2 regions of the Rhodoferax sp. P1_F3 genome follow, and region 1 is predicted to be linked to the other one. Evidence: riboswitches for the same ligand, from Rfam matches in the RefSeq annotation. Region 1 holds a riboswitch; the other holds the start of a gene.
What was found. Region 1 has a riboswitch for S-adenosylhomocysteine ahead of ahcY (adenosylhomocysteinase). Riboswitches for the same ligand answer to the same signal wherever they lie in the genome.

Region 1 (7,077 bases):
CGGCTAGCGCGTAAAGATCGGTCCACGGCCCCTCGCGCAGGTCGTGCGCATCGGCGTACTGTTCGATGGGCGCGTAATTCACCTTCAGGATAGCCGTGTGTTTTTGGCTGGAATCCATCAGCGCACGGCGCGCAGCGCCGAGGTCCAGCAGCACCGGAGGGCCCAGGTTCTGCAGAAAGATGTTGTCTGGCGATACGTCGCGGTGCAGGGTGTCGTTGTCGTGCAGCACGCGCAGTGCCTCCAGAACCGACCACAGCACCTGGCGCAGCCATTCTTCCGAAGGCGGGCCGCTCATGCGGCGACGGGCTTCCTTGAGGGTGATGCCTTCATACAGCGGCATGGCCATGTAGGCCGTGTTGTTGGCTTCCCAAAAGCGGTACACCTTGACCAGCGAGGGGTGGTCAAAACGGGCGAGCAAGCGGGCCTCGGCGATGAAGGATTGCAAACCGGCCTGGAAGGGCTTGGCGTCGGCCGTAGAGCGGGCCGACACCAACAAGTCAGTGCCACGCCCTACCAATGCGGATGGCATGTACTCCTTGATAGCCACGGGGCGGTGTAGCGAATGGTCGTAGCCGCGGTACACCATGCCAAAGCCACCCACGCCAAGCAGCGCCTGCAGCTCAAACTCGCCCAGCATGGTGCCGGGCGGCAATGCGTCCATGTGGCCCAGGGGCAAAGCCGCAGGCTCGCTGGGCTGGGAGGTGGTATCACTCATGCTGTGGCAACAGTAGGAAAGAGCTCCAGGCTCTACACAATATTATTTTCAGGCCGCGCTTCCAACATCCCGCCCTGTGGCGGCTGGCCTTGCGTAGGTATCATAGGGGATGTTCAGTTACCGCCACGCCTTTCACGCCGGCAACCATGCCGACGTCCTCAAACACACCGTATTGCTGGCGGTGTTGCGTCACATGACGCAAAAAGATACCGCGCTCAACGTGTTCGACACCCATGCGGGTGCAGGCCTGTACCGGCTGGATGGCGATTTCGCCAAAACCAGCGAGGAAGCCGCCGAGGGCTTCCTGAAACTGGTTGCCACCAAGCCCGCAACGCCGTTTGCGCCCGCCCTGCAAGACTATGTGGACATGGTGGCAGGCTTCAACAGCACCAACCACTGGAGCGTGTATCCCGGCTCGCCATTCATCATCCAGAGCCTGCTGCGTGACCGCGACAAGCTCAAACTGTTCGAGCTGCACCCCACCGACACCAAAACCCTGATGGCGAACATCGCCCAGCTTGAAGCGGGCCGCCAGGTGGCCATCCTGCGCGAAGACGGGTTTGAAGGGCTGAAGAAGTTCTTGCCGCCGCCCTCACGCCGCGCGCTGGTGCTGTGCGACCCCAGCTACGAAGTCAAGAACGACTACGCCCGCGTTACCGCCATGGTGGCAGACGCCATGGTGCGCTTTGCCACCGGCACCTACGCCGTCTGGTACCCCATCATTCCGCGCCCCGAGGCACACGACTTACCCAAGAAGCTCAAGACCCTGGCCAACAAATCAGGTAAGTCTTGGCTGCACGCCACACTGACCGTGAAGTCCAGCAAGCTGCTGCAGGACGCCGAAGGCGAAGTGGTGCGCCCGGGTCTGCCAGCCAGTGGCATGTTCCTGATCAACCCACCTCACACGCTCAAAGCCGCGTTGAAAGACGCCTTGCCGCAGATGGTGGAATTGCTCAAACAAGACGCAAATGCCACGTCAACGCTGGAGTCGGGCGGCTAATACCGCCTCTCCGGGCCTAGCGATTCCGCGTTATTGCACCGTAGGCACCAGCCCCAGGTTCTGACACAACGCCAGAGTAGCCCCGCTCTGGTTCATGGTGTAGAAGTGCAGCGCGGGGGCGCCGCCGGCGCGCAGTTGCTCGCACAGATCTGTCACCACTTCCAGCCCAAAGGCCTTGATGGACGCAATATCGTCGCCATAGCTTTGCAGGCGCAGGCGAATCCAGCGCGGGATTTCGGCACCACAAGCGTCCGAGAAGCGCATCAGCTGCGTGGAACTGGTGATGGGCATGATGCCCGGCACCACGGGCACCTCCAGCCCCAGCGCATCCACCTCTTCCACAAAGCGGAAGTAGGCGTCTGAGTTGTAGAAATACTGGGTGATGGCCGAGTTGGCACCAGCCTTGACCTTGGCGGCAAACGCCTGCAGGTCATGGGCCGGTGACTTGGCTTGGGGGTGCACCTCGGGATAGGCCGCCACTTCGATGTGGAAGTCATCGCCCGACTCAGCTCGGATAAAGGCCACCAGGTCGCTGGCGTAGTGGAACTCACCACCCGCGCCGTAACCACTGGGCAGATCGCCACGCAAAGCCACCAGGCGCTTCACGCCCATGGTCTTGAGGATGGCCAGCTGATCGCGCACGGTGTTTTTGGTCGCACCGATGCACGAAAAATGCGAAGCCGCGCTCACGCCTTCAGCCAGGATCTCACGCACCGCACCGAAGGTGCCTTCTTGCGTGGAACCGCCGGCACCAAAAGTGACCGAGCAAAAATCGGGGCGCAGCGCGTACAGCTGCTGGCGCACGCCCCGCAGCTTCTCCGCGCCTTCGGGTGTTTTGGGGGGAAAGAACTCCAGACTCAGCGGAATTCGGTCGTTGGTAAACATCAGCATCTCCGTCTCGCACGCCCCGCACACGCGGGAGCTGCGTTCAGCCCGCCTTGCGGGCGCAAATGAAAAATTCGCGGTTGCCGTCGCCGCCTTCGATGGGCGAGTCGAACCACGCGGTGACCGTCAGGTCCAGTTCGGCACAGGCCTCGCGCAGGCGCTGCTCGACGATGGCGTACATGGCCGCGTCTTTGACAATGCCGCCCTTGCCTACCTGGCCAGGCTGCAGTTCAAACTGCGGCTTCACCAGGGTCAGCAAGGTGCCACCGTCCCGCAACAAAGGCACCGCCGCGGGCAGTACCAAGGTTTGCGAGATGAAGGATAGGTCGGCCACCAGCAGGTCAAACGGCGGCGCGAATTCTGGCGGCAAGGTGGCCAGCTCGGCCTCCTCACGGCTGTCATCGGAGCCATCGAAACCTTCAAAGGTTGCGCCATCCTCTTCCAGGTCAAATTGGCCTTCAGCACCCGTACTGTCTGCGTAAGCAGCTATCAAATCTGCAGCGGACAGGGTACGGGCATTGACGCTCTCCACGCACAAGACCCGGGCGTCCTCGCGCAGGCTGGGGTGCAGTTGGGCACTGCCCACATCCACCCCCACCACCGCGGCGGCACCCGCCTGGATCAGGCAGTCGGTGAAACCACCGGTGCTCTGCCCCACGTCCAGGCAACGCAGCCCCGCCACCGACAAGCCCACGTGCTTGAGGGCGGCCTCCAGCTTCAGACCACCCCGCGACACATAGCGTGCCTCGGAGTCGTCCAGCAGCTCGATGCGAGCGTCCTCAGGCACGTCGTCGCCATTCTTGACCACGCGTTTCCAGACCTCGCCGCCCGCTTCCATCTTCTGCCACTGCACGCCATCGGCGATCAGGCGTTGGGCCTGCGAGCGGGTGCTGGCCAGCCCGCGCTGTACCAGCAGTTGGTCTATACGCATGAAGTCCTTGGCTTAGTAGCGGTAGGTGTTTTTCTTGTACGGACCGGCTTTGGAGACGCCGATGTACGAAGCCTGCTCGTCGGTCAGTTCGGTCAGCATGGCGCCGACCTTCGTCAGGTGCAGACGCGCCACTTTTTCGTCCAGGTGCTTGGGCAGCACATAGACCTTGCCAACCTTGTATTCCTTGGGCTTGGTGAACAGCTCGATCTGGGCGATGGTCTGGTTCGCAAAGCTGGACGACATCACGAAGCTGGGGTGGCCGGTGCCGCAGCCCAGGTTCACCAGGCGGCCCTTGGCCAGCAGGATGATGCGCTTGGAAGGCTTCTTGCCCTTGGCCGGGAAGATCACATGGTCCACCTGGGGCTTGATCTCTTCCCACTTCAGCTTTTCCAGCGAAGCGACGTCGATTTCATTGTCAAAGTGGCCGATGTTGCTCACGATGGCCTGGTCCTTCATGGCCTCCATGTGCTTGTAGGTGATGACGTTCTTGTTGCCGGTGGTGGTCACGAAAATGTCGGCCTTGTCGGCAGCGTATTCCATGGTCACGACCTTGTAGCCTTCCATCGCGGCCTGCAGGGCGTTGATGGGGTCGATCTCGGTCACCCACACTTGGGCGGACAAAGCGCGCAGGGCCTGGGCAGAGCCCTTGCCCACGTCACCGTAGCCAGCCACCACGGCCACCTTGCCGGCGATCATCACGTCGGTGGCGCGCTTGATGCCGTCCACCAGGGATTCGCGGCAACCGTACAGGTTGTCGAACTTGCTCTTGGTCACCGAGTCGTTCACGTTGATGGCGCGCAGGGCCAGTGTGCCCTTGGCGGCCATTTCTTCCAGGCGCATCACGCCCGTAGTGGTCTCTTCGGTAACGCCCATGATGTTCTTCAGGCGGCGGCTGTACCAGGTGGAGTCCACCTTCAGCTTGGCCTTGATGCTGTTGAACAGGCAGATTTCTTCGTGGCTACCGGGCTTGGCCAGGAGCTTGATGTCTTTCTCGGCGCGAGCGCCCAGGTGCATCAGCAGCGTGGCATCGCCGCCGTCGTCCAGGATCATGTTGGGGCCTTCAGCCGCAGTCCCCTTCTTGCCGTTGAACTCAAAAATGCGGTGGGTGTAATCCCAGTAGTCTTCCAACGACTCACCCTTGACAGCAAACACTGGCGTGCCAGTCGCGGCAATTGCGGCGGCGGCGTGGTCTTGCGTGGAGAAGATGTTGCACGAAGCCCAACGCACATCGGCGCCCAGGGCCTTCAGCGTTTCAATGAGCACGCCGGTCTGGATGGTCATGTGCAGCGAGCCGGTGATGCGTGCGCCCTTCAGGGGCTGGACCTTGGCGAACTCTTCGCGGATGGCCATCAGACCGGGCATTTCGGTCTCGGCAATGGTCAGCTCTTTGCGGCCCCAGGCTGCCAGGGCGATGTCGGCAATCTTGAAGTCTTCAGTCTTGGCGACGGGCGCCTTCACCACTTTGGCAGCCGCCTTGGGGGCTACGGATTTGACGGCAGCCTTGACAGCCTTGGGGGTCTTGGAAAATTTCAACACAGCGCTCATGGTTCACTCCAAAAGTTCATTTGAATAAACACTGGCGGGCGGGGATTCAAGAGGTAAAACTCACCGCACACAAACCAGTGGGTGAGCGCCGTTGGGAGGCACAGCGCAGGGCGCGCCGTGTTTTCCGAGCCTCACTCGCCGTGCCGCTGGGGGCATCGGGCGAGCTGCAACGCTCCTCGGAAGTGGCGCATTTTAGCCTGTTGCCACGGACCGCGGCAACCTTTAGGGATTTATCGCACCGGCCCGGTGGTGGTGCCCAGCTGCAGTCCAGGCTGGCGCAGTAAGTGGTAGGGGCCATCTTCAGGCGCGTGCAGCACCTGGAACACCATGTCGGCCAGTGCCTCGCCCGTGGTGTGGGGCGTGGGCTGGGTAACGGTGGTGACTGGCATGCCGGTAAGCAACGTATCTTGCGGAATGTCCCCATGCACCACGACCGAAATGTCTTGCCCCACGCGCACGCCGGCATCCATCAGGCCGCGGATGACGCCCACGCCGCCCAGGTTGTTGTCGACCAGCACGGCGGTGGGCCGCGGGCTCATGGCCAGCAGGGCCTGCACGGCCTGCAGGCCGCTGCGCCGGTCTTGCACATCGCCCACGCGGTAGTGGGCCGGGCAATCCAGATTGCGCGCTGTCAGCGCGGCCATGAAGCCGCGGTGGCGCTGGAAGGCAAAGTTCAGCTCCAGCGGCGCATGTACATAGGCAAACCGCGTATGGCCCAGTTTGAGCAAATGCTCCACGGCCAGACGACTGCCCATGTCGTTGTCAAAGTCCACCCAGGAATAGTCGTCGCACGCATGGGTGCGGCCATAGCCGACAAAGGGGTAGCCCTTTTCCCGCAGGTAGTCCACGCGCGGGTCATGCACCCGGGTGTTGGGCACGACGACCGCGTCCACCCGCCCACCGTGAAACAGGCGCTCGTAAAACGTCAGATCGGTCTCGTTTTTGGCCACCGCCAGCAGCAGGTCCAGCTGTTTGCTTTGCAGGCGCTCTCCCAGGCCATCGGCCATGTCCAGAAACTGCGGGTTGCCCAGGTTTTCCACCGCGGCGGAGTAGACAATGCCCACCGCATCGGTCTTGCCGCGCACCAGGCGACGCGCACCGGCGTCGGGCCGGTAGCCCATGGCCGCAGCCATGGCCTGCACACGCTCGCGGGTCTGCTCATTCACATCGGTGTAGCCATTCAAGGCGCGGCTGACCGTGGAGGTGGATAACCCCAGTGCACTGGCCAGTTGCTTGATGCTCACACGCTGCTCCGCTCGTTTCGCTTGTTGGAGCGCGAGTGTAAGGGCAAGCGGTCGGTTGGCGCCCTCTGTAAAATACCGAGCTTCTCTCTGGTGGCCCGCCCCTTGTGCGCTGCCCACACCCGACCTTGGACCCCCTGTGACCTACGCCCCCGAAACCCGCCGCCGCCGCACCTTTGCCATCATTTCCCACCCTGACGCCGGCAAGACCACGCTGACCGAAAAGCTGCTGCTGTTCTCGGGAGCAATCCAGATCGCCGGCTCGGTGAAGGCCCGCAAAGCCACGCGCCACGCGACGTCCGACTGGATGGAAATTGAAAAGCAACGCGGCATCTCGGTGGCATCAAGCGTCATGCAGATGGTCTACCGCGACCACGTGATCAACCTGCTGGACACGCCCGGCCACAAGGACTTCTCGGAAGACACCTACCGGGTACTGACCGCGGTGGATTCCGCGTTGATGGTGATTGACGCGGCCAACGGTGTGGAAGCGCAGACCCGCCGCCTGATTGAGGTCTGCCGCCAGCGCGATACACCTATCATCACGTTTGTGAACAAGATGGACCGCGAAGTGCGCGAGCCGCTGGACATCCTGGACGAGATCGAACGCGAGCTGGGCATGCCCTGCGTGCCCATGACCTGGCCGGTGGGCCAGGGCAAGGCCTTCGGCGGCATCATCAATTTGCGCACCAAAGCCATGACGGTCTTTGAGAGCGGCAGCGAGCGCCGCCCGCAGGACTTTGACGCCGTGCCGCTGAAC
Region 2 (7,077 bases), on a different contig from region 1:
AGACTTTGCCGCCGTCAAGCGCCAGGCCATGATTCTGGATGTCAGCCTGAGCCCCGAGGAGTTCTTGGACCAGCTGGAGGCCGAGCACCGCATCAAACCTGAGGTGCGGGAGAACCGGGGCATGGGCTTTCTGCCGTAACTCCCCCGTAATTTTTTTGTCCCGCCTGTCAACCGCCCGATACGCTCATGCGTATTAGGCACAGGCGGGTACTGAATTTCCCCAGTTCGTTGGAACGTTGACTGGTGGCCGGTGCCTATTTCTCTCCCTTTGCACTGTATATATGCACAGAGATACGATTCAAGTACCTGAAAAAGGTACTTACAAGTGGCAGCTGTTTGACTACTGGTCTGGCGAATTCCGCCAAACCCATGCGGACCACTCGGCGTACATTGCCCTGAACTTTGCCGGCGCGCTCGAAGCCTGCCGCACCAAGTTCCAGGCGCTGGTGCAGCACCACCGTGCCAAAGCGGCCGACGCCAGTTGTTCCGCTCGCCACATGCGCGCTATCGAGCGCTTGGAAAATACCATGTCGGGTGCCGCCATGGCGTACGAAAGCGGCTTCCGCCGCCACTAAGCCCCCGTGCTGGGCCGGCCTTGGGCTTACGTCCCAGCGTCGGCTTTTTATTCCAGCGCCACCACCCGCAGCACATCGCTGGCATAGGCTTCCAGCTTCTTGGCGCCTATGCCGCTGATGCCCTGCAGGTCTTCCAGGCTCTGGGGTGCCCGCTGTGCAATGGCTGCCAACGTGGCGTCATGAAAAATCACATAGGCGGGAAGGTTGTGTTCTTTGGCCACATCCGCTCGCCAGGCCTTGAGGGCCGAGTAGCGCAGCAGGCCTTCGCTGTCCAGGTTGATGGGCGCTTTGACCACGGCACCCAGGCGCGGATTGCGTCGGCTCTTGCGGTCCGCCGGGGCTGACACGGATTCACGCAAACTCACTGGCACCTCGCCTTTGAGCACCGCCCGTGATTCGGCCGTGAGCTGCATGGTGTTGAACTCGCCCTGCACCGCCACCGCGCCCATGGCAATCAACTGGCGCAGCACGCCACGCAGCTGAAGCTCCGAAAAATCTGTCCCCACGCCAAAGGTGCTTAGGCTGGCGTGGCCGTACTGCGTGACTTTCTCCGTCGTTTTGCCACGCACGATGTCCATCAGGTGCCCGGCACCAAAGCTCACGCCACTCATCTGCTGGATGCGGTAGATGGTGGACAGCAGTTTGCGGGCGGCGTCGGTGCCGTCCCACACGGCGGGCGGGTTCAGGCAGTTGTCACAGTTGCCACAGGGCTGGCTGGCCTCGCCAAAGTAGCCCAGCAGCCGCACCCGGCGGCAGTCCGTGGCCTCGGCCAGGCCCAGCAGGGCGTCGAGCTTGCCGCGCATCACCTGCTTGAATTCTTCGCCAGCCGGGCTTTCGTCAATCATGCGGCGCTGGTTCACCACGTCTTGCAGGCCATAGGCCATCCAGGCGTCGGCGGCCAGGCCGTCGCGGCCGGCGCGGCCGGTTTCCTGGTAGTAGCCTTCGATGTTCTTGGGCATGTCGCGGTGGGCCACAAAGCGCACATCGGGCTTGTCGATGCCCATGCCGAAGGCGATGGTGGCTACCATGACGATGCCTTCCTCGCGCAAAAACCGGTCCTGGTGGGTCTGGCGCACTTTGGCGTCCAGCCCTGCGTGGTAGGGCAGGGCCTTGATGCCCGCGTCCACCAGGGTCTGCGCCATGTCTTCCACCTTCTTGCGGCTCTGGCAGTAGACGATGCCGGCCTCGCCCTCGTGCTCGCGTTCAATGAAGCGCAGCAGCTGCAGCGTGGAATCTTTCTTCTCGACGATGGTGTAGCGGATGTTGGGTCGGTCAAAGCTGCTGACAAAGGCGCGCGCGTCTTCGAGCTGCAGCCGCTCCAGGATGTCGGCGCGCGTCAGGTCGTCGGCCGTGGCGGTGAGTGCGATGCGGGGCACGCCGGGGTAGCGCTCATGCAGCACCGTCAGGTTGCGGTAGTCGGGCCGGAAGTCGTGGCCCCACTGGCTCACACAATGGGCCTCGTCAATGGCAAACAGGCTCAGCTTGCCGCGTTCGAACAGCGAATCCAGCAACGCCAAGAAGCGCGCGTTGTTCACCCGCTCCGGCGCGGCGTAGAGCAAGGTGATCTCGCCGCGCAGCAGTTGTTGTTCGATCTGGTAGGCCTCGTCGCCGCTCAGCGTGGAATTGAGAAAGGCGGCGCTGACGCCGGCTTCATGCAGCGCGCCCACCTGGTCGTGCATCAGGGCAATCAGTGGCGAGATGACCAGCGTGGCACCTAGCCCGGCCTGCTGGCGCACGATGGCCGGTACCTGGTAACACAGACTCTTGCCTCCGCCCGTGGGCATGAGCACCAGCGCATCGCCGCCATCGGCCACGTGTTCCACGATGGCCTGCTGCGGGCCGCGGAAGGCGTCGTAGCCAAACACGGTGCGCAAAATGTTGCTGCAGGCATCCAGAGTGGCGCTGGAAGAATAAGTTTCTGCTATCAAAATAGGAGCTATTGGCGCGGTGGTTACGGGGGCTAGAGCACTAAAACATTCAAAACCCAGGCTTCGCCGGTGCGCGGCGCCGGATGAAGGGAAATTCTCCTATTGTCGGGCAAGCCTGTCGCTACACTTGAACCCATGATCGACCAGCCCATCGTGCTCGACACCCAGTTGCAAACCAAGGCCTTGTTGCAGCTGTGCAAGCGACTGGAACGCGCTTGGACCCTGCCCGACATTCTGGCCGCCGTGGCGCCTGTGGTGGAAGACGTTTTGGGCTACGCCCACGCCTGGCTGGCTTTGATAGGCGACCGCCCCGGGTTTGTGTCTGTCATCAGCCAGGCCACGTCCGATGCGGACTACCGGCAACTGCATGCCAAGGCACAGACCATGGACATTCCCATTGCGGGCGACCGCATGCTGGAGGAAATCCTGGCGGCCGACCACGTGGTCGTGGTCAACGACGCACGGACTGACCCGCGCACCAACAAAGAGGTGGTGGCGCAGCTGCACAACCGCACCATCATCAATGTGCCGCTGCTGCTGGCAGATGAGCGTCTAGGCGCTGTGGGTATTGGTACCTTTGGCGATGGGGAGGGCGTGCGCCCTCCGGCCGATTGGCAGATCGATTTCATGCAAGCGCTGGCCGGCCACGTGGCTGTGGCGCTGGACCGGGTGCGCTTCATGCAGGCGCGCAAGTTTGCCGAAGACGCGCTGTACCAAGAGAAAGAACGCCTGCAGGTCACCCTGCACTCCATCAGCGACGCGGTGATCACCACCAATGCCGAAGGCGAGTTGCTCTACATCAACCCCGTGGCCGAGGCGCTGACGGGCTGGACGCTGGCGGGCGCTGTGGGGCGCCCTTACCGGACGGTGTTCAACTTGAGCACCGCCGAAGCGGCGGCGCCTCGCGCGGATCTGGTGGCCGATGCCATCGCGGCGGCGGAAACCCACCGCTATCCCCAGCTCAGCCTGGCGCACCGCCTGGAGGGCACTTTGCTGGTCGAGGCCGCGGTCTCGCCCATCCGCGACGCCGATGGCGAGGTGCAGGGCGCGGTGCTGGTGTTCCGCGATGTAACCGAGCAGCGCCGCCTGAGCCAGGAAATGGCCTTTCAGGCCACACACGACGAATTGACCGGACTGGGCAACCGGCGCGCCTTTGAACAGGCGCTGGCCGAATGCTTTGACCGCACGCGCGACCAGGACCAGCGCCACGTGGTCTGCTACCTGGACCTGGACGAATTCAAAGTGGTGAACGACACCTGCGGCCACACGGCGGGCGACGAGCTGCTGCGCCAGACCGCACAGCTGTTCTCGGAGGTGCTGCGCGAGGAAGACCACCTGTGCCGCATAGGTGGGGACGAGTTCGGCATCGTCCTGACCCACCAGACCGTGGCCCAGGCCCTGCGCGTGGCAGAGCGCCTGCAGCTGAGCCTGGCGGCCTACCGCTTTACCTGGCGCGACCAGAGTTTTGGCGTGGGCGTGAGTGTGGGCATGGTGGTGCTGGATGCGCAGAGTGAAAGCGTGGGCGCACTCTTGCAGGCCGCCGACAGCGCCTGCTACGTGGCCAAGGATTCAGGCCGTGGCCGCATCCACGTCTATGCGAGTGACGACCCGGCGCTGGCGCAGCGTTATGGCGTGATGGAGTGGGTCAGCCGCATCGAGCGTGCGCTGCAAGAAGACCGCTTCGTGCTCTATGGCCAGCCCATCGTGCCCATCAACCCCGGCCCCGCGGTGGGGCTGCACTGCGAATTTTTGCTGCGCCTGCGGGACGAGGCGGGCGCGCTGGTGCTGCCAGGTCAGTTCATGCCTGCGGTGGAGCGCTACCACCTCGCCGCCCGCGTGGACCGCTGGGTGGTGACGCACGCGCTGGAGTGGATGGTGGCGCACCAGGACCACATTGACCAGTGCTCGATCAACCTGTCGGGTCAGTCGCTGGGCGACGAGGTGTTCATGGCCTTTGTGCTGGACACGCTGGCCCACACGCCCTTGCCGTGCCGCAAGCTGTGCTTTGAGATCACGGAGACCGCCGCCATCAGCAACTTGCACACGGCGAAGCATTTCATCGACACCCTGCGCCAACTGGGCTGCAAGCTGTCACTGGACGACTTTGGCAGTGGCCTGTCGTCTTTTGCCTATTTGCGCAACCTGCCGGTGGACGAACTCAAGATCGACGGCCAGTTTGTGCGCGACATTGTCACCGACCCCATCAGCTTGGCCATGGTGAAGTCCATCCACGAGATTGGCTGCCTCATGGGTAAGAAAACCGTGGCCGAGTTTGTCGAGAGTCCGGCCATTCTGGCTGTGTTGTGCGGCTTTGGCGTGCACTATGCCCAAGGCTATGCAGTCGGCCACCCCATGCCGCTGGACGCATTGTTGGCGCTGCACCTGGGCCAGGCTTAAGACCATTTAGCCTTCACGGCCGCTGCGTTGTGAATTAAAATAGTCAAATCCCAAGGGGCGCTGCAGCTGGCGCCTGCCTCTACGACAGGCAGGCCTCCGGTCAGGCTTGGGACTCCCAACTGCGCTCACTTGTTTAAAACCACACAGTGAGCCGCATCCATGAAGCCCATCACCTACACCCGCGCACAAGCCCTGCCAGGCATTCTGGAGAAGCGCATCGCCATTTTGGACGGCGCCATGGGCACCATGATCCAGCGCTTCAAGCTGGGCGAGGCGCAGTACCGTGGCGAGGGTTACACCGGCCCGGGCAGCCAGGGCGACCGCTTCAAGGACTTCCACAAGGACGTCAAAGGCAACAACGAATTGTTGAGCCTCACCCGGCCGGACGTGATCAGCGACATCCACGAGCGCTACCTGGCCGCGGGTGCCGACCTGATCGAGACCAACACCTTTGGCGCCACCACGGTGGCCCAGGCCGACTACGACATGGCCGACCTGGCCATTGAGATGAACCTGGTGTCGGCCAAGCTGGCCCGCGCCGCCTGCGACAAATACAGCACGCCGGACAAACCCCGCTTTGTGGCCGGCGCCCTGGGCCCCACGCCCAAGACGGCCAGCATCAGCCCCGATGTGAATGACCCCGGCGCGCGCAACGTCACCTTTGAAGAGCTGCGCGCCGCCTACTACGACCAGACCAAAGCGCTGGTGGAGGGCGGCAGCGACGTAATTTTGGTGGAAACCATCTTTGACACGCTGAACGCCAAGGCCGCGCTGTTTGCGGTGGACGAGTACTTTGAAGCCAGCGGCGAGCGCCTGCCCATCATCATCAGCGGCACAGTGACCGACGCGTCGGGCCGCATATTGAGTGGCCAGACCGTCACGGCCTTCTGGCACAGCGTGCGGCATGCGCAGCCGCTGGCCATAGGCCTGAACTGTGCGCTGGGTGCGGCGCTGATGCGCCCCTACATTCAGGAACTGAACAAGGTGGCGCCGGACACCTTCATCAGCTGCTACCCCAACGCCGGTCTGCCCAACCCCATGAGCGACACCGGCTTTGACGAAACGCCGGACGTAACCAGCCGCCTGGTGCGCGAGTTTGCCGAGGAAGGTCTGGTGAATATTGTGGGCGGCTGCTGCGGCACTACGCCTGACCACATTGGCGCCATCGCCCATGCGGTGAACCCGATTGCTGCGCGCAGCGTGCAGCGCAATTTCTTCTACAAAGAAGCCGCCTGAACTGAGGACATTGCAATGAAAAAAGTCACCTGGGGCGTGCTCAGCACCGCCAAGATCGGCATGGAGAAGGTCACGCCTGCGCTGATGCGCAGCCAGTGGTGCGACGTGCAGGCGATTGCCTCGCGCAGCTTGCCCAGCGCGCGGGCTGCGGCTGATACGTTGGGTATTCCGAAGGCGTATGGTTCATACGAAGAGCTGCTGGCTGACCCGGCCATCGAGGCCATTTACAACCCCTTGCCCAACGACCTGCACGTGCCGATGACGCTGGCCGCAGCGCGTGCGGGCAAGCATGTGCTGTGCGAGAAGCCGGTTGCGCTCAATGCCAATGAAGCAGCGCAGTTGCGCGAAGTGGCTGGCAAGGTGCACATCATGGAAGCCTTCATGGTGCGCTTTCACCCGCAGTGGCTGCGCACGCGCGAATTGGTGCAGAGTGGCGCGCTGGGCGAGCTGCGCACGGTGCAGGCGTGGTTCTCGTACTTCAACCGCAACGCGGACAACATCCGCAATGACGCTGCCAAGGGCGGCGGTGCGCTGATGGACATTGGCTGTTATCCCATCGTGGCCGGTCGCTTCCTGTTTGGCGCTGAGCCCGTGCGCGTGATGGCGCTGGCGGACATGGATCCGGACTTCGGTGTGGACCGCACCTTCAGCGCATTGCTGGACTTTGGCGGTGGTCGCCGTCTGGATTTCACTGTGTCCATGCAAACCACGCCCTACCAACGGGTGCACGCCATTGGCACCGAGAAACGGGTGGAGATTGAGATTCCGTTCAACGCCCCCCAGGGCCAGGAAACCCGCATCTTTGTGGATGATGGCAAGGTGTTGGGTGGCCGCGAAGCGGCGGTCGAGACCTTTGCCGCCTGCGACCAGTACAGCCTGGAAGGGGATGCCTTCTCGTTGGCCATCCGCGGCGCACAGCCTCTGCACTACGGTGTGGAAGA

Region 2: it holds a riboswitch for S-adenosylhomocysteine, as region 1 does, so the genes downstream of both, AC1DZ5_RS05595 (homocysteine S-methyltransferase family protein) here and ahcY (adenosylhomocysteinase) in region 1, are expected to answer to the same signal.

The regions. Positions count from the first base shown of each region.
Region 1 covers NZ_JBFUBO010000001.1:462,528-469,604, forward strand. The annotation lists gene AC1DZ5_RS02290 (serine/threonine protein kinase) at 1-715, opposite strand, end outside; gene AC1DZ5_RS02295 (23S rRNA (adenine(2030)-N(6))-methyltransferase RlmJ) at 825-1,715, shown strand; gene metF (methylenetetrahydrofolate reductase [NAD(P)H]) at 1,746-2,600, opposite strand; gene AC1DZ5_RS02305 (TlyA family RNA methyltransferase) at 2,644-3,531, opposite strand; gene ahcY (adenosylhomocysteinase) at 3,544-5,076, opposite strand; S-adenosyl-L-homocysteine riboswitch at 5,153-5,260, opposite strand; gene AC1DZ5_RS02315 (substrate-binding domain-containing protein) at 5,307-6,437, opposite strand; gene AC1DZ5_RS02320 (peptide chain release factor 3) at 6,457-7,077, shown strand, end outside.
Region 2 covers NZ_JBFUBO010000002.1:606,167-613,243, forward strand. The annotation lists gene AC1DZ5_RS05575 (AAA family ATPase) at 1-139, shown strand, start outside; gene AC1DZ5_RS05580 (hypothetical protein) at 282-575, shown strand; gene recQ (DNA helicase RecQ) at 623-2,503, opposite strand; gene AC1DZ5_RS05590 (EAL domain-containing protein) at 2,639-4,900, shown strand; S-adenosyl-L-homocysteine riboswitch at 4,947-5,034, shown strand; gene AC1DZ5_RS05595 (homocysteine S-methyltransferase family protein) at 5,060-6,136, shown strand; gene AC1DZ5_RS05600 (Gfo/Idh/MocA family protein) at 6,152-7,077, shown strand, end outside.